3 regions of the Heliomarina sp. genome follow, and region 1 is predicted to be linked to each of the others. Evidence: riboswitches for the same ligand, from Rfam matches in the RefSeq annotation. Region 1 holds a riboswitch; each other region holds the start of a gene.
The links. Region 1 has a riboswitch for thiamine pyrophosphate ahead of thiM (hydroxyethylthiazole kinase). Riboswitches for the same ligand answer to the same signal wherever they lie in the genome.
Positions count from the first base shown of each region.

Region 2: another riboswitch for thiamine pyrophosphate. It lies ahead of thiB (thiamine ABC transporter substrate binding subunit); the one in region 1 lies ahead of thiM (hydroxyethylthiazole kinase).
Region 3: another riboswitch for thiamine pyrophosphate. It lies ahead of ACU0FH_RS08640 (bifunctional hydroxymethylpyrimidine kinase/phosphomethylpyrimidine kinase); the one in region 1 lies ahead of thiM (hydroxyethylthiazole kinase).

Region 1 covers NZ_JBRBUI010000055.1:123,352-128,896, forward strand. Annotated here, with positions in the region: gene ACU0FH_RS23475 (ABC transporter ATP-binding protein) at 1-434, shown strand, start outside; gene ACU0FH_RS23480 (hypothetical protein) at 467-706, opposite strand; gene thiD (bifunctional hydroxymethylpyrimidine kinase/phosphomethylpyrimidine kinase) at 878-1,684, opposite strand; gene thiE (thiamine phosphate synthase) at 1,681-2,295, opposite strand; gene thiM (hydroxyethylthiazole kinase) at 2,292-3,080, opposite strand; TPP riboswitch at 3,138-3,232, opposite strand; gene ACU0FH_RS23500 (Hint domain-containing protein) at 3,785-5,086, shown strand; gene ACU0FH_RS23505 (nucleotidyltransferase family protein) at 5,083-5,545, opposite strand, start outside.
Region 2 covers NZ_JBRBUI010000053.1:241,084-246,628, reverse strand. Annotated here, with positions in the region: gene ACU0FH_RS17820 (FAD-dependent oxidoreductase) at 1-1,311, opposite strand, end outside; gene ACU0FH_RS17815 (LysE family translocator) at 1,374-2,021, opposite strand; gene htpX (zinc metalloprotease HtpX) at 2,222-3,157, shown strand; gene ACU0FH_RS17805 (RNA pyrophosphohydrolase) at 3,248-3,736, shown strand; TPP riboswitch at 3,854-3,950, shown strand; gene thiB (thiamine ABC transporter substrate binding subunit) at 3,987-4,964, shown strand; gene ACU0FH_RS17795 (thiamine/thiamine pyrophosphate ABC transporter permease ThiP) at 4,940-5,545, shown strand, end outside.
Region 3 covers NZ_JBRBUI010000022.1:22,527-28,071, reverse strand. Annotated here, with positions in the region: gene ACU0FH_RS08665 (HesA/MoeB/ThiF family protein) at 1-746, opposite strand, end outside; gene ACU0FH_RS08660 (thiamine phosphate synthase) at 743-1,339, opposite strand; gene ACU0FH_RS08655 (thiazole synthase) at 1,336-2,106, opposite strand; gene thiS (sulfur carrier protein ThiS) at 2,108-2,305, opposite strand; gene ACU0FH_RS08645 (FAD-dependent oxidoreductase) at 2,289-3,263, opposite strand; gene ACU0FH_RS08640 (bifunctional hydroxymethylpyrimidine kinase/phosphomethylpyrimidine kinase) at 3,260-3,676, opposite strand; TPP riboswitch at 3,734-3,834, opposite strand; gene ACU0FH_RS08635 (sulfatase-like hydrolase/transferase) at 4,465-5,545, opposite strand, start outside.

The sequences.
Region 1 (5,545 bases):
AAGCACGGGAGAAGGCGCTCGAACTGCTCGAAATCGTCGGTCTTGACGACCGCGCCTATGATCGTTTCCCGCATGAGTTTTCCGGCGGGCAGCGTCAGCGGATCGGCATCGCCCGCGCCCTTGCACTCGAACCGCAGATACTGGTGGCGGATGAACCTGTCTCGGCGCTCGACGTGTCGATCCAGGCGCAGATCCTCGAACTGCTCGACAGTATCCGTGACCGGATGAACCTGTCGATGATCTTCATCACCCATGACCTGCGGGTGGCGGCACAGGTCTGTGACCGGATCGCGGTAATGCGGCGCGGTGAAGTGGTCGAGATTGGCGCGACCGAAGGTATCTTCGCCAATCCGCAGCACGAATATACCCGCGATCTGCTCTCGGCCGTGCCGGGCAAGGGATGGTTCGCCTCGGAAACCGCCGTCGCAAGCTAAGGCGCAGGGGTCGGCACGCGCGGCCAGCCCCGTCAGCCGCTCGCAAACGCAAGCAGTTGCTCGACCTCGGCCAAGGCGGCATCCATCGCCTCGGCCAGAGCCTCTACCGGCAGGGAAATCTCATCCGGTCCATCCGGATCGATCACTGCCGTGCCGGCGCTTACGGTGATCTCCAGCACATCGCCGGATAGCCGGTGGCGGTAGAGCACCGATTTGCCGTCCCGCAGTTCCGCCGCTCCGTCGCGCAAGAGCGACCTCGTCGAAAATGTCATCGACAAGGATCAGCGCGTCCTGCGTCAGGAACTCCACCCCGCCATTCGCGCTCTCGATCCGTCCGGCACTCCGGCGCAGCTCGGCATCTTTCAGCGGGTCAGCCGCATAAGGCAATTGCTGATCCCCCTTCACAATCAGAACAGTCCGGTCAGCGACCTGTTTTGCATGGTTCATTCGGGATTGAAGGGGAAAGCGTGGAAATGGTTCACCGGCCCGTGGCCCTTTCCGACTTCCAGAAGGCCGGAATGGGCGATGGCCTGGGCGGTATAGGTCTTGGCATTGCGCGCAGCCTCACCAAGCAGGCGTCCATGGCCCAGCTCGCAGGCCAGCGCCGATGACAGGGTGCATCCGGTACCATGCGTATTGTGCGTCACATAGCGCGGTCCGCCCAGATCCAGATGCATATCCGCCGACAACAGCAGATCCGGCGACTCCGGCTGATCCAGGTGCCCGCCCTTGAGCAGCACAGCTCGCGGCCCCAGCGCCAGCAGGTCCACCGCCTGCCGCCGCATGTCCTCAAGGTTCACCGCCTCGTCACAATCCAGCAGGTCGGCGGCTTCGGGCAGGTTCGGGGTAATGACAGTGGCGCGTGGCAACAGCCGGTCGCGCAGCGCTGCGACCGCGTCGGCCTGCAGCAAGCGGTCGCCGCCCTTGGCCACCATCACAGGGTCAAGCACCACTGGGGCTTCAAGCCCCTCCAACGCTTCAAGAACCGCCTCGATAATCGCGGCCGAGCCGAGCATGCCGATCTTGACCGCATCCACCCGGATGTCATCCCGGATCGTTTTGATCTGCGCGGCGACCATCGCGGGCGGCACCAGTTCGACGGCGCTGACCCCTTTGGTGTTTTGCGCGGTCAGCCCGGTCAGCGCCGCCATCGCATAGCCACCGCGCGCCGAGATCGCCTTGATGTCAGACTGGATACCGGCACCGCCGGAGGGATCGGACCCGGCGATGGAAAGAATATTGGGAATCATAGTGCGCTCCATTCCTGCATCAGCTCCCGTGTTGCGGCCTCGGGGTCATCGGCCCGCGTGACCGCGCTCACCACCGCCATGCCCACGGCACCGGCCTGTTTCAGTGCTGCCGCATCGCCTGTGCCAAGACCGCCGATGGCGACAACCGGGCAGGGCGCAAGGCCCACGATCTCCGCCAGCCCGTCAAACCCGATGGGCGGCGCATGGTCGGGTTTGCTGGGGTTCGCCCGAACCGGCCCCGAGCCGATGTAATCGAGCGCCAACCCGTCCAGCGCCGCGCACTGACCTGCGTTCTCGATGGAAAGACCCAGGATCATCTCAGGCCCGATCCGGTCTCGTATCCGCGCCGGATCGCCATCGCTTTGCCCGATGTGCAGCCCGTCGACGCCAAGCGCGCAGGCGAGCTCGACCCGATCATTCAAGATCAGCTTTGTGCCGCTGCCCGAGAGAATTTCCGCCAGTTCCCGGGCCAGCTCGGCAAAGGCCGCATCGGCGGCCTCCTTGTCGCGCAGCTGCACGGCCCATGCGCCACCCCGCATAGCGGCTCGCGCCTGATCGGGAACCGAAATCGCCGCCTCCGCATCAGTCACGACGTAAACCGGCCCGATCATGCGGCGGTGATCCTTGCGCCCTTGGTGGCCTCCTCCGGGCTCAGCCCGTACAGCGCGTCCAGAAAGGCGACCTGAAAACTGCCCGGTCCCTTGGCGGTCCGCCCGGCAATCTCTCCGGCCAGCCCATAGCAGGCCAGCGCCGCCGCCGTCGCCTCGAGCACGGGCTGATCAACGCAAAAGGCCGCGATCACCCCGTTCAGCGAACAGCCCATGACGGTAATCCGGCCCATCATTTCATGCCCGTTTTCAACGCGATAGCCGCGCGTTCCGTCCGTTACGTAATCGACGGGGCCAGACACGGCGACAACGCCGCCAGTGCGCTTCGCCAACTGCCGCGCAGCTTCTTCGGCATCAGACACCGCATCCCCGGCATCGACGCCGCGCGCGGCACTCTCAAGGCCCGCGAGCGTCAGGATCTCAGAGGCATTGCCGCGGATCACGGTCGGTTTCAGACCGATCAGCCGGTTCGACAGATCCCGGCGAAACGTGGTTGCCGCGACGCCGACCGGGTCCATCACCCAGGGGCGACCATTGTCGGCCATTACGGTGCCGGCCTCCTCCATCGCTGCGCCCCATTCCGGGTCGGCGGTGCCGATGTTAACGGTCAGCGCCTGCGCCAGCCCGGCGAATTCGGCCACCTCGACGCGGGCATGAACCATCGCGGTCGACGCCCCGACGGCAAGCAGCACATTCGCCATGACATTCATGGCAACGAAATTGGTGATGTTATGGACCAGCGGCGCGGTCTCGCGCATCTGGGCAAGGTAAGCTCCGGTATCGTGCATCGTCTCTCCTCGCCGGGGAGGAGATCAAAACCGCAACATCGAACCGAGAAACCGGCGGGCTGAGGTTTTGCAACTTCCTCCGCCGGCATGATCCGGTTCAGGTTCAAAGGGTGCTTCTCAGCCCGCAGATGCGGACGCCCCTGTCGCAGCCCTATGCATCGGGCAGAGACCCCTTCTTGTCAACCGGCGATCACGGCACCTGTTTCATCGTGCGCCGCCTTTACGCGATCTGAACTTGGCAGGCATTGTCTTTTCCCTGGCCGCTCGAACATCCCTTGTGACTAACGCTTGTCGTGCCGTTTCGACCAGTGAATCCGGGTGAGGGAGTGCACAGGGGGTGTACAGATGTCATACGCTTTGTGCACGGGTGGTGCCACCTAAGGTTGTTAACCAATATGCTGAAATTGCTCAGTTTTTGAACGGTGTGGGCCGGTTATGGGTAAGAAGACATTGAAAACTCGGGAAAACCAGAAAAAGCCATATTCCTTTCCCAAAATCGATGTAGTTGCAGCGTTAACACGCATCATCGCAAGCCCGTGAGGACGGCAAGAAAAGGTAAATTTACCTTTCTCTGTTACCTCTCCGCGGCTTCACCCCGATCACCGTCATATCGGATGATCGCTGCCAGAACGGCGAAAAGCGAACGAAACTAGGGCCACGAGCGTCAGGCGTCGCGGCACATAAACCATGACGGCTAAGTAACGATGAGCAGCGATCCGGAAGACGATACACCCCAGTTCAAGCAGGGCACTGCCGGCAATGACACGATCACCGGCGGCAATGCTGGCGACTCTCTGCACGGAGAGGCGGGCGACGACACCATTCACGGCAACGGCGGGGCCGACGCCGTGTATGGGGGGGCCGGAAAAGATACGGTCTATGGCGGCGACGGCGGCGATGCGATCTATGGCCAATCCGGTGATGATACCCTTCACGGCGAAGGCGGCAATGATGCCATCTACGGAGGATCGGGCCGCGATACCATGTACGGCGGTGATGGTGATGATGCCCTCTATGGGGAGGACGGGGATGACACCATCTATGGTGGTTCGGGAAACGACACCATCTATGCAGGCAACGGCTATGACAAGATCTACGGCGGCGCGGGCAACGACACGATCTATGGAGGCGGCGATAACGATACGCTCGACGGGGGGGACGGTGCGGACACGATCGTAATCTCTTTTGGCGAAACCACCAATTTCAACACGACCGTCAAGGGCGGCTCTGGCGGTGACGACAACGATACGCTTGATATCTCCAACCTGATCGAGGACGGTTGGAACGTCACAGGCTGGGTGAAAAATCCGGAAAGCAACGGGATGGATGGCTATAACGGCCAGATCACCCTGCAGCGCGGCGACCAATGGGCCAATATAAACTACGAGGATATCGAGAATTTCCAGACCGAGGTTGTCTGTTTCACGCCCGGCAGCCTGATTTCAACCATGCGGGGCCCGCGTCCGGTGGAAACCCTTGTGCCCGGCGATCTTGTTTACACCCGTGATAACGGCCCGCAACCGCTGCGCTGGATCGGCCAGCGACAGCTCAACGCAGCCGAGCTTCGGACCGCGCCCTCCTTCGCGCCGGTGATGATCCGCAAGGATGCTTTTGGCCCGGGCTGTCCCGAGCGCGACATGATGGTCAGCCCCAATCACCGTATGCTGGTCGAATCAGGCGAGGCACAGCTGATGTTCGGCGAGGATGAGGTGCTGGTGCCTTCCAAGCACCTTGTCGGTGCACCGGGTGTATCTCGCCGGAGTCCGGGGGCGGTGACCTATATTCACCTGATGTTCGACAACCACGAAATTATCCGCTCCGACGGGGTGTGGAGCGAAAGTTTCCAACCCGCCAGCCGCACCATGGGGGCGATGGGCCGCGATCAGCAGAACGAGATCGAAGCGTTGTTCCCCGAGCTTGCAACCGCCTCTGGTCTCGACGGCTACCGTGCCGCACGGCTTTCGCTCAAGCGGCACGAGGCGGTACTGCTCCGCGCCTGCGCCTAACGGTCCGGGTTCTCGCGGCGCCACGCGGCCCAGTCCTCGGGCGTATCAAGATCGCGCCTCGCATGCTGACCCGGCAGGGGTACAAGGGCGATTGAATCCGCGTTCTGCGCAACGACTTCACGTCCGCCGCTGTCCCCCGTCAGGCGGGTCAGCTCGGGGAACAGCGGGGCAGCGAAGATGATGGGATGACCCTGTTTTCCCTCTTCGGTCATGCCGCGAATGATACTGGATTCCTGATTGGAAACAGCGGCCTGTATGACGTCGTTAAGGTCGCTCTCGGTCAATTCCGGCAGGTCCGCAAGCAGGACCATCGCTCTTTCTGTTCCTTCGGGCAATGCCGCGAATCCCGCGCGTATCGAAGCGTTCATACCTTCTTCAGGATTTGGAACCACAATCAGCGATACGTCCATTCCCTCCAGTTCGCCGTACCGGGCATGGGGCGGCGGTGGCAGGGTGACC
Region 2 (5,545 bases), on a different contig from region 1:
GGTGACCATTGCGCGATACCAGTCGACGAGGCCCCAGAATTCTTCCTTGCCGGGGATCTGCTTGGCCATGTTGAGCTGGCCGCCGATCTCGTCCGACTGTTCGAAAAGCGTGACCTTGTGGCCCCGTTCGGCGGCGGTGATCGCGGTCGACAGGCCCGCCGGACCGCTGCCCACGACGGCAAGCGTCTTGATGTCGGTGGCCGGTTCGATCGGCAGTTCGGTTTCATGACATGCGCGCGGGTTCACAAGGCATGAGGTCAGCTTGCCTCCGAATGTGTGATCGAGGCAGGCCTGATTGCAGGCGATGCAGGGGGCGATATGGCTGGCCTCGCCGCGCGCCGCCTTGGCCACGAAATAGGCGTCCGCCAGCATCGGGCGGGCAAGGGAGACCATGTCGGCGCAGCCGGTGGAGAGCACTTCTTCGGCAACTTCGGGCGTGTTGATCCGGTTCGAGGTGATGACCGGGATGCTGACCTTGCCCATCAGTTTCTTTGTGACCCATGCAAAGGCCGCGCGGGGTACGCTGGTGGCAATGGTGGGAATGCGTGCCTCGTGCCAGCCGATGCCGGTGTTGATGATGGTTGCCCCGGCCTTTTCGATTTCCTGCGCCAGCTGAACCACTTCGTCGAATGTCGATCCGTCGGGGACGAGGTCGATCATGGAAAGCCGGTAGATGATGATGAAATCGGTGCCTGTCGCCTCGCGGGTGCGGCGCACGACCTCAACTGGCAGGCGCATCCGGTTTTCGTAAGACCCGCCCCAGCGGTCGGTGCGCTTGTTGGTGTGGGTGACGAGGAACTGGTTGATGAAATAGCCCTCGCTGCCCATGATCTCGACCCCGTCGTACCCGGCCAGTTTGGCCTTGCGGGCGGCCTCGACAATATCGGCGATCTGCGTTTCGATCCCCTCCTCGTCCAGCTCGTTCGGGGGAAAGGGCGAGATCGGGGATTTCACAGCGCTGGGGGCGACGCATTTGGGGCCAAAGGCATAGCGCCCGGCGTGGAGGATCTGCATCGCGATCTTGCCGCCGGCCTCATGCACGCGGTCGGTGACGATGTTGTGGTTTTCAATATCCGTCTCGCTGACCATCATCGCGGCGCCGGGCGCCACCGAGCCTTCGGGATTTGGGCCAATGCCGCCGGTCACCATCAGTGCCACGTCGCCACGGGCGCGCTCGGCATAGAACTCGGCCACGCGGTTCCAGTCGCCGGTTTCCTCAAGCCCCGTATGCATGGAGCCCATCAGCACCCGGTTCTTGAGCGTCGTGAACCCAAGGTCGAGCGGTTTCAGTAGGTTCGGATAGGTGGCCATTGCGTGCTCCCTGTCTGCATGTCCGTTGCGAAGATTGCCGTCTCGGCCGGGTTTGTCACCTGCTACGCTGCGTCATCGACGATGTCGTTTGGTATCGTACCGGTGGAAATCGCGATCCAGATGGCGATGGCGAGCAATGACAGGGCGAAGGCCAGCCGCACCGGCACCGAGCTTTGCCATGACGCAAGCCGCGTGCCGATCATCGCGCCAAGCAGGACGATGGCCGAATGCACGATCAGCGCGGTCAGTACGTGTAACCCGCCCAGCAGCAGCGTTTGCAGCCAGATCGGCCCAGCCTGCGGCGAGGTGAACTGTCCGATCACTACCATGTAAAACACCAGCGCCTTGGGGTTCAGCAGGTTGGAGATCAGGCCCCGGCGAAAGGCGTTTTCGTCGCGGATCGGCGGCACGCCTTCGGCGCTTTCAGCCCAGGCGCACCAGGCGAGGTAGACCATATAGCCCACCCCGGCCCATCGCAGCAGGTGATAGAGCCAGTCCGACGCGGCCGCTATGGCGCTGAGCCCCGTGGCGGCGGCGACGACCTGAACAGACAACCCGATGGTGATGCCAAGCACGGCGATCATGCCCGCCCGTCTGCCGGTTTGCGCCGAGAGCGCGGCAAGCCAGCCCATGTTCGGCCCCGGCGTGAGTTCGATGACGAACATCGCAATCATGAAAGAGGTCCAGTTGACCCCCAAAAGAATGTCCAAGTGCGGCCCCGTGGCTGGAATATCTGGCGTCGTTCCAGTCAGGCTGCCGCGAATAGGCGGGGAACAAAAGAGTAACTTTGCGGTATTCTAGGAAAACGGCGCCCATTAACGGCAGGGACATGCCTGCCGATATTGTGCTGACACGGGCCGTTCCTATATTTTTCCTGTCCCTTGCGGGGGCGAAGTCTGGAGATCGAAAGATGGGATATGTCAAGACGGCCATGCTGATGGCGGCGCTTACGGCGCTTTTCATGGGGCTGGGCTATTTGCTGGGCGGCACCGGCGGCGCGCTGATCGCGCTGGTCGTGGCGGCTCTCATGAATGTCTTTACCTGGTGGAATTCCGACAAGATGGTCTTGCGGATGCATAACGCCAAGCCCGTCGCTTCGGGCGACAGGCTTGGTCTTAACGATCTTGTGGCGCGGCTGGCTGAGAATGCAGGGCTGCCGATGCCCGCCGTCTACCTGATCGATACGCCGCAGCCGAATGCCTTTGCCACCGGACGCAATCCGCAGAATGCCGCCGTGGCGGTGACCTCGGGGCTGATGCAGAGCCTGTCGCGTGAGGAACTGGCCGGCGTCATCGCGCATGAGCTGGCCCATATTCGCAACCATGACACGGCGATCATGACCGTGACGGCCACCTTTGCCGGTGCGATTTCCATGCTCGCGAATTTCGCGCTGTTCTTCGGCGGCAGCCGAGAACGGATGGGGATTGTCGGCACGCTCTTGATGATGTTCCTCGCGCCGCTGGCGGCGGCTTTGGTGCAGATGGCGATCAGCCGCACCCGGGAATATGCCGCCGATAAGGCGGGGGCGCAGATCTGCGGTCAGCCGCTCTGGCTGGCCTCGGCGCTGGAGCGTATCCAGCAGGGAGCCTCGCGCATCGACAATGTCGCCGCCGAGAACAACCCCGCCACGGCGCATATGTTCATCATCAACCCGCTGCATGGCGGCGGACGGGACAAGTTGTTTTCGACTCACCCCGCGACTGAGAACCGCGTGGCGGCGCTGAAGGCAATGGCAGCACAAGGTTATGGTCATGAAAGCGTGCCTGAATCGGTGGCATCGCGGTCCTCCATTCCTTCGTCCGGACAACGCCGGGGCCGTGGCAATGGTAACGGGCCGTGGCGGTAAGCCGCTGAAGCTTGCAATGGGACAGGGCTTGCGGCAGGTCTGGGGCGCAGAGTAACGCGTCAGATCAGACCGCAGCGGAAGAGGCCGACTATGACCCCGGAAGAGATTGCCAAACTGCCCTATCGGCCCTGTGTCGGGGTGATGCTGGTCAACGGGCTAGGCGAGGTTTTCGTCGGCCAGCGCCGGGACCGCGATCAGGACGCCTGGCAAATGCCGCAGGGCGGGGTCGACAAGGGCGAAGAGGCCCGCGATGCGGCGCTGCGCGAGCTCTGGGAAGAGACTGGGGTGACCTCGGACCTTGTCGAGATCATCGGCGAAAGCGAGCTGTGGCTGCCCTATGACCTGCCGCATGATCTGGTGCCGAACATCTGGAAGGGCCGGTATCGGGGACAGGAGCAGAAATGGTTCCTGATGCGGTTCACCGGCGAAGATGCGCAGATCGATATTGCCACCGAACATCCCGAGTTCTCGGAATGGCGCTGGCTGCCGGTGGCCGATCTGGTGCCCAATATCGTGCCGTTCAAACGCGAGGTCTACGCGCGCGTGGTCGAGGAATTCGCGCCGCTGCTTGACGGATAAGCACACAGACAACGGCGGTGATCCCCGTACACCACCTGTACACCCCCTGTGCATCACGCGTGCAGCGTTTCGCCGGTCGCGCTCCCCTTGTGCCTCATGGCCGCAGGGCATAGGGTGCGGCCTACCTCGGGGGGCCAAGTGGCTGAGATGCGTAAGCAGACCCGTTGAACCTGAACCAGTTAGCACTGGCGGAGGGAAGGTATGGACATCGCGCCACCCCTTGCCCTGTCGCCGCAATAGGGAGGATGCCATGAAGTATCTTACATTTGCAGCGGGCGTATTCTGTGCCACGGGTGTTGCCGCCCAGACGCCGGAACTGACCGTTTACACCTATGACAGTTTCGTCTCGGAATGGGGTCCTGGCCCGCAGATCGAAAAAGCGTTCGAGGCCGAATGCGGCTGTGATCTGAAATTCGTCAGCGCGGGCGATGGTGCTTCGCTGCTGGCGCGGCTCAAGCTTGAAGGAGCGCGCAGCGACGCGGATGTCGTGCTGGGGCTGGATACGAACCTGATGGCCTCGGCCGAGGATTCGGGCCTCTTCGCGCCAAGCGAGGTCGATGTCGAATACGACCTGCCCGTCGCATGGGAAAGCGATACATTCGTGCCCTATGACTGGGGCTATTTCGCCTTTATTCACAACAAGGGCGTGACCCCGCCGCAGGATTTCCTTGAGCTTGCGAAGAGCGACATGAAGATCCTGATCCAGGATCCGCGTTCCTCGACGCCAGGGCTGGGCCTGCTGATGTGGGTCAAGGCGGCCTATGGTGACGACGCCGCGCAGGTCTGGGCCGATCTGGCGGATAATGTCGTGACCGTGACCAAGGGCTGGTCCGAGGCCTATGGGCTGTTTCTGGACGGCGAGGCCGACATGGTGCTGAGCTATACCACTTCGCCTGCCTATCACATCATTGCCGAAGACGACGACACCAAGGAAGCCGCCGCCTTTGACGAAGGCCATTACATGCAGGTCGAGGTAGCCGCAAAGCTGGCGGCCAGCGATCAGCCTGAACTGGCCGAACAGTTCCTGCAATTCATGGTGACGGATGCGTTCCAGTCGGTGATCCCGACGACCAACTGGATGTACCCGTCGGTGATACCGGGCGACGGTTTGCCCGAAGGGTTCGAAGGTTTGGTCGAGCCGCGCAAATCCCTGCTGCTGCCCCCGGCAGAGGTGCAGGCCGCAAGGGACGAGGCGCTGAATGAATGGCTGACCGCGCTCAGCCAGTAATCTCTCCGGTCAGCGGCAGGCCCGGGCTGGGCGCGGCGGCATTGGTCGCCGTGCTGATCCTTGGCCCGTTGCTGGCCGTCTTCCTGCGGGCCGAGGCCGGGGCGGGGCTGGTGCGCGCCGACTGGGCGGCGATCCGGTTCACCGTCTGGCAAGCAGTGCTTTCGGCGGTGATCAGCGTGGCGCTGGCCGTGCCGGTGGCGCGGGCGCTCGCGCGGCGGCGGTTCGCCGGACGTTCAATTCTGATCACGCTGCTGGGCGCACCGTTTATCCTGCCTGTGATCGTCGGGGTTCTGGGCTTGCTTGCCGTGTTCGGACGGAATGGCTGGATCAGTCACGGGCTTGGACTGATGGGCCTGCCGCCGGTGCAGGTATATGGGCTGCACGGGGTGGTGCTTGCCCATGTGTTCTTTAACCTGCCGCTGGCGACGCGGCTGCTCCTTCAGGGCTGGCAGGATATTCCCGCCGAGCATTTCCGGCTTGCCGCGCAGCTTGGCGCCGGGTCGCGGGTGATCTGGCGGCTGATCGAACGGCCGATGCTGGCGCGGGTGGTGCCCGGTGCGCTGGCGGTGATCTTTGCGATC
Region 3 (5,545 bases), on a different contig from region 1:
GTGTCGGCGATTGACGACGCGGCAAGGAAACGGGGGGACGAAGCGGGCTCGGCCGCGCCGTCGAACCGGAAGCCGCCAAAGCGAAAACCGGTCGCGTCGAAAGTGACCAGACGTCCAAGCGGGGAGGGGGCGAGACCGGCCAGAAACGCCACCGCCATCTGCGCCTGAAGAGCGCCGATGACCCCCACCACAGGGCCCAGAACGCCATCTTCGGCGCAGGAACCGAGGCGTTGCGGCAGATCTGGAAACACGGCCCTAAGGCTGGGTGCGCCGCCGCAGAAGCCGCCCGCGTAGCCCTCCAGCCCGACGACCGACGCGCTTACAAGCGGGCAGCCCCGGGTCAGGCAGGTGTCCGACAGGATGTAGCTGGCTGCGAAGCTGTCGGCGCAGTCGAGCACGAGGTCGACCTCTGCGCAGAGCGCATCGGCATTGGCCGGGTCGAGGGTGTCGATGATGGGTTCAACGCGGACGTCCGCGTTCAGTGCGGTGACCATGTCCGCTGCGGCGCAGACTTTGGGCCGGCCGATATCGGCCTCTCGGAACAGTGTCTGGCGATGCAGGTTCGTGGCGTCGACACTATCGGGGTCGACCAGCGTGATACGCCCGATCCCCGCGCCCCCGAGATACTGAAGCACCGGCGCCGCAAGACCGCCTGCGCCCACGACCAGCACATGCGCCTGCCGCAGCCGGTCCTGACCATCCGGCCCGAATTCGGGCACAGCGATCTGGCGAGCGTAGCGGCTCATCGCGTCGTCTTTAGCCAGTGGCGGACCCGATCCTCGGGATCGTCGCTCAGGGTGATGTCGGTGACCGCCGAGACGATGTCAGCGCCCGCCGCGAAAGCCCTCGCTGCACGCTCCGGGGTCATACCGCCGATGGCGACGAGGGGCAGGTCGCCGACCAGCCGTTTCCACTCGGCCACACGGTCCAGCCCCTGTTGCGTCCATTTCATCTTTTTCAGGATGGTCGGATAGACGGGGCCGAGCGCCACATAATCGGGTTCCAGCGCCAGAGCGCGATCCAGTTCGTTGTGATCGTGGGTGCTGATGCCCAGTCTGATCCCGGCGCGCCGGATCGCGACAAGGTCGGCGTCGTCCAGATCTTCCTGCCCCAAGTGCACCCAGTCGCATCCTGCGTCCATGGCGATCCGCCAGTGGTCGTTTACGACCAGCACCGCGTCGTGCGACCGGCACAGCGCCTGCGCCTTTGCCACCAGTGGCCGCAACGCGGGCTCCGGCATGTCCTTGATCCGCAGTTGTACCAGCTTGACGCCCAGCGGTAGTGTGCGTTCCAGCCAGGCAAGGCTGTCGAAGATCGGGTAAAAACGGTCCAGTGTCATTCCAGGAAAGCCCGTCCGATTACCGGGGTCGACGGCGCGGCCATGTCGCGAGGTTCCATCGGATCGGCCTCCAAGGCCAGCCGCCCAGCCTCAACCGCGCGTGCAAAGCCCTCGGCCATCGCCGCCGGATCGCCGGCTTTTGCGACGGCGGTGTTCAGCAGCACGGCGTCAAAGCCCATCTCCATCGCTATCGCGGCTTGGCTGGGCAGGCCGAGGCCTGCATCTACAACCATTGGCACATCCGGGAACTGCGCGCGCAAAGTGCGCAGCCCGTAGATGTTGGTCAGCCCCAGCCCGGTGCCGATTGGTGCGCCCCAAGGCATCAGGACTTCGCAGCCCGCCTCAAGCAGGCGGCCCGCTAGCACCACATCCTCGGTCGTGTAGGGAAAGACCTGGAAGCCATCGTCCGAAAGGATACGCGCCGCCTCGACCAGCCCGAACGGGTCTGGTTGGAGTGTGTCGGTATGGCCGATGACCTCAAGCTTGATCCACGGCGTGTCGAACAACTCACGGGCCATTTGCGCCGTGGTCACCGCCTCGCGCACCGAATGGCACCCGGCGGTGTTGGGGAGCACCGTGACACCGAGCTCGCGCACGAGATCCCAGAAAGCGGCGCCCGCGCGCTCTCCACCCGCCTCGCGCCGGACGGAGACGGTGGCTATGCCCGCGCCAGAGCGGCGGAACGCCTCGGCCAACACGGCGGGCGAGGGGTATTGCGCGGTGCCCAGCATCAGGCGCGAGGCGACTTCGGTTCCGTAAAACTGCATCTCAGCCTCCCTGCCTTGGCGCGACGACCTCGACCCGGTCGCCGGGTTCAAGCGTCGCTTGCTCGCGCATGGTGGCCGGAACGAAGCTTTCGTTGACTGCGGTGGCGACCTTGGCGTCGCCGTAGCCCAGTTCGCCGAGAACAGCCGCGAGTGTGTCGGCCTGCACCTCGGTCGGGGTACCGTTAAGAGTGATCTTCATGACAGAACTCCGGTGTTGTGCCGTCGAGTGCAGCCTCCGCCGCCATCCGCGCCAGTGCGGGGGCGAGCAGAAAACCGTGGCGGAAGAGGCCGTTGACGTAGAAAGTGTCGCCCAGCCGGATGACGCGGGGCAGGTTTTCGGGAAAGGCAGGGCGGGCATCGGCGCCGATCTCCACCAGCTCGGCTTCGCCGAAGGCGGGGTGCAGGGCATAGGCGGCCGACAGTAGTTCGAGAACTGAACGGACGCTGCGCCGCCGATCGTCGCTTTCGATCTGGGTCGCGCCGAGCATGAACAACCCGTCCGCACGCGGCACGATATATAGCGGAATGCGCGGGTGAAGCAGCCGGATGGGGCGCGACAGGCGTATGTCCGCGCTGCGCAGCACGGCCATCTCGCCCTTCACGCCGCGCAGATCCGGCAGCACATCGCGTGCGGCCAGCCCTCGACAATCGAAGGTCAGACCTTCGGGGCGGCCCGGTTCGGCGATGAAGGACACGCCGTCGCGTTCCAGCCGGTCTCGCAGATGTAAAAGGGCCGCGCGGGGATCGAGATGCGCTTCGGATGGGACGTGCAGCGCGCGGTCGAAGCGCCCGGCAAGGTCGGGCTCCAGCGCGGCGAGGCCGTCTGCGTCGAGCCATTCGTGCCCTCGCGTCCGCCGCGCGAAGCGATCGAGTTCCCGTCGGTCGCGTCCCAATGCCACCACGGTCGTGCCGCGCCGCTCGACCGTCACCCCCTGCCGATCCCACCAGTCGGCGGCCTCATGGCCAAGCCGGAAAACAGGCTCCTCCGCTGTTTCACTCTCGCACACAGGGGCCAGCATGCCCCCCGCCCACCACGAGCAGCCGTGCGGCCCCGGCCGGGGCGCGGGATCGAAGACAGTAACTTCGCAACCCCGGGCGACAAGCTCTGCCGCCACGCAGAGACCAGCAACACCGGCGCCGAGGACGTGCGCCTTCATGTCCTGACCTCTCGGAAATGATGTATAGGGATGGGACCTTCGCTGATGCACCATTCGTCTGCCGCACGCAACGCGTCATGCAGCAAGGGCCTTGCACGCCGCATTGCCGCCTCCACCCCGGCTACCTGTGCGACCTGCGCGGTGTCCGCCCCGGCGATCTCGGGCGAGAACAACATACCAATTTTAATCGACATCGGATGGATCTCATCCGACACCGCAGGGATCCGCGCGGATAGGACGGCGTACGTGACGGCCTCCACCGCGAAGACGCCTCGGGTGTTCTGCGCTGTGTCCGGCGTGCTCGCGCTTGGGCCGTCGACGCCGAGGGCAGAGGAAGTATTGAGTTCGGCTTGAATACCCGCGCCACCGCGACTGTCGGAGCCCGCAATGGTCGATACGAATGAATTCGGCATTATCGCTACCTCCACCGGCGACAGGCGGAGGTAGATAAGACAGGCGTCAAGGGACTCGTCAGATCATGCTCCGTTCCCTACGCCGGTATTGTCCGGATCAGGTTCGATGGGTTAGCTATCGCCTCTCAGCCCCAGACAGGGCACCCCAACGGATTTAGCAAAGCGTAGCAGCCTGCGGATCTATCTTCAAGTGACCCAAAATCAGAAAGCATGGCTCCCTCAGGAAGCGTGGTCGAGACAGTGTTGAAATCATCTATCCCGTGTGCTTCGTCTTCCGAAGACATCCTTATGCGCTTGCCTCGATGGCAGTTTCTCGATGAATGGCCGCGGTGTGCGCCGCAGCGAAGTTCCGATTTCCAGCCTCTCTTCGCCTATGGTGCAACCGGCCCATGCCTGCCGTTCGGACCTCGCGCGGCGAATGTCCGGTTGGCAACAGCTTAATATCTTGGCGATCAGATGATTGCGCACCGTGCGAACCGTTCAACACGAACAGAGCCCGATGAGACATGACGCTACCAGGTAGGCGTTCCTACTGTCGTTTGTGGCACCAGCAACAATCGCAACGGCGATGGAGAAATCGAAGCGTCATGTCAAATCACTCGATCTTACCGGGGTTCATGAGGTTCTGTGGGACGACCGCCTCCTTGAAGCGCCGCATCAGACCGTAAGCCCTGCCATGTCCCGCCTGCATATACTTTTCTTACCTACGCCGATCCCCAAGGATCGGCTGCAGTTCGGTCAGCGCGACAGTTGGCTTGGGCCGCATGGGCCTGTCCTCGGGCCGGGCCTCACGTTTCCGGCGGCGGCGTTGCTGCCGGCGCGCCCATGTTCATCGCGACCTCACGCCCGCCATATCTTGCGATCATCGCGTCCTGATCGGCAAAGGCGAGATCGTTCATCTCCGACGGATCACAGATATTTCGAAGTTCCTGTGCCATCTCGGCCAGCACCTGAGCGCAGATGGGATCATCGGCTCGGTTGATAGTTTCCTCCGGATCTTCTGCCAGATTGAATAGCTCGGGTCTGAAGGTGTGATAGTGGATTAGCTTCCAGTCGCCTTTGCGAACCATGTAGGCTGCGGATACGGCGCCCACGGCATGGTACTCGCTGAAGATCACCCGGTCGGGCTCTTCCGGGGCGGCGCTGATCTCATAGAGCGACCGGCCGGGCCGCTCGCCCTCCAGCGTGGCGCTGAAATGGTCGATAATGGTCTGCGATACATCGAGCAGGCTAACCGGAGTCGCGCAGATCGAGGCGGATGCGCCCGGCTCGGCGACGATCAGGGGCACCGCCACCGATTCTTCGTACATGTTCGATTTGCCCCATAGCCCCCGTGCGCCAACGTTGTCGCCGTGATCCGAGGTGTAGATAATGGTGGTTTCGTCGAGCTGCCCGTTCTCTTCCAGCGCCGCGACCAGCTTGCCGATGTTATCATCGAGGAAGGTACAGAGCGCGAAATAGCAGGCGGCAGCGAGGCGCCGCTCGTCGGCATCCTTGAACCCCTCGTCCCCGGTCAGAGCAAAATTCTGCTTGGTGACCCATGGATGGTTCTCGAACCCGTCAAGTGTGTGCATCTTGAAGGGAGGAAGGCTGTCGAGAGGATAAAGGTCCAGATATTCCTGCGGCACGATCAGGGGGAAGTGCGGTGCTACGAGACCCACATAGAGGCACCAAGGGTCTTCAGGTCGCTTTGCAGCATCGGCAAACCAATCAGTCGCGCGTGAGACGACAGCAATGTCGTATCGGGTGTAGTTGCTTTCTCCCGGTCCTATGTAGGGTCCGAGCATCCTACCGTCCTTGCGCACCCGCTCGTCCTCACGGCGGATCGAACCCCAGACCATGCCATGGCCGCCGGCAACCTGCATAGGG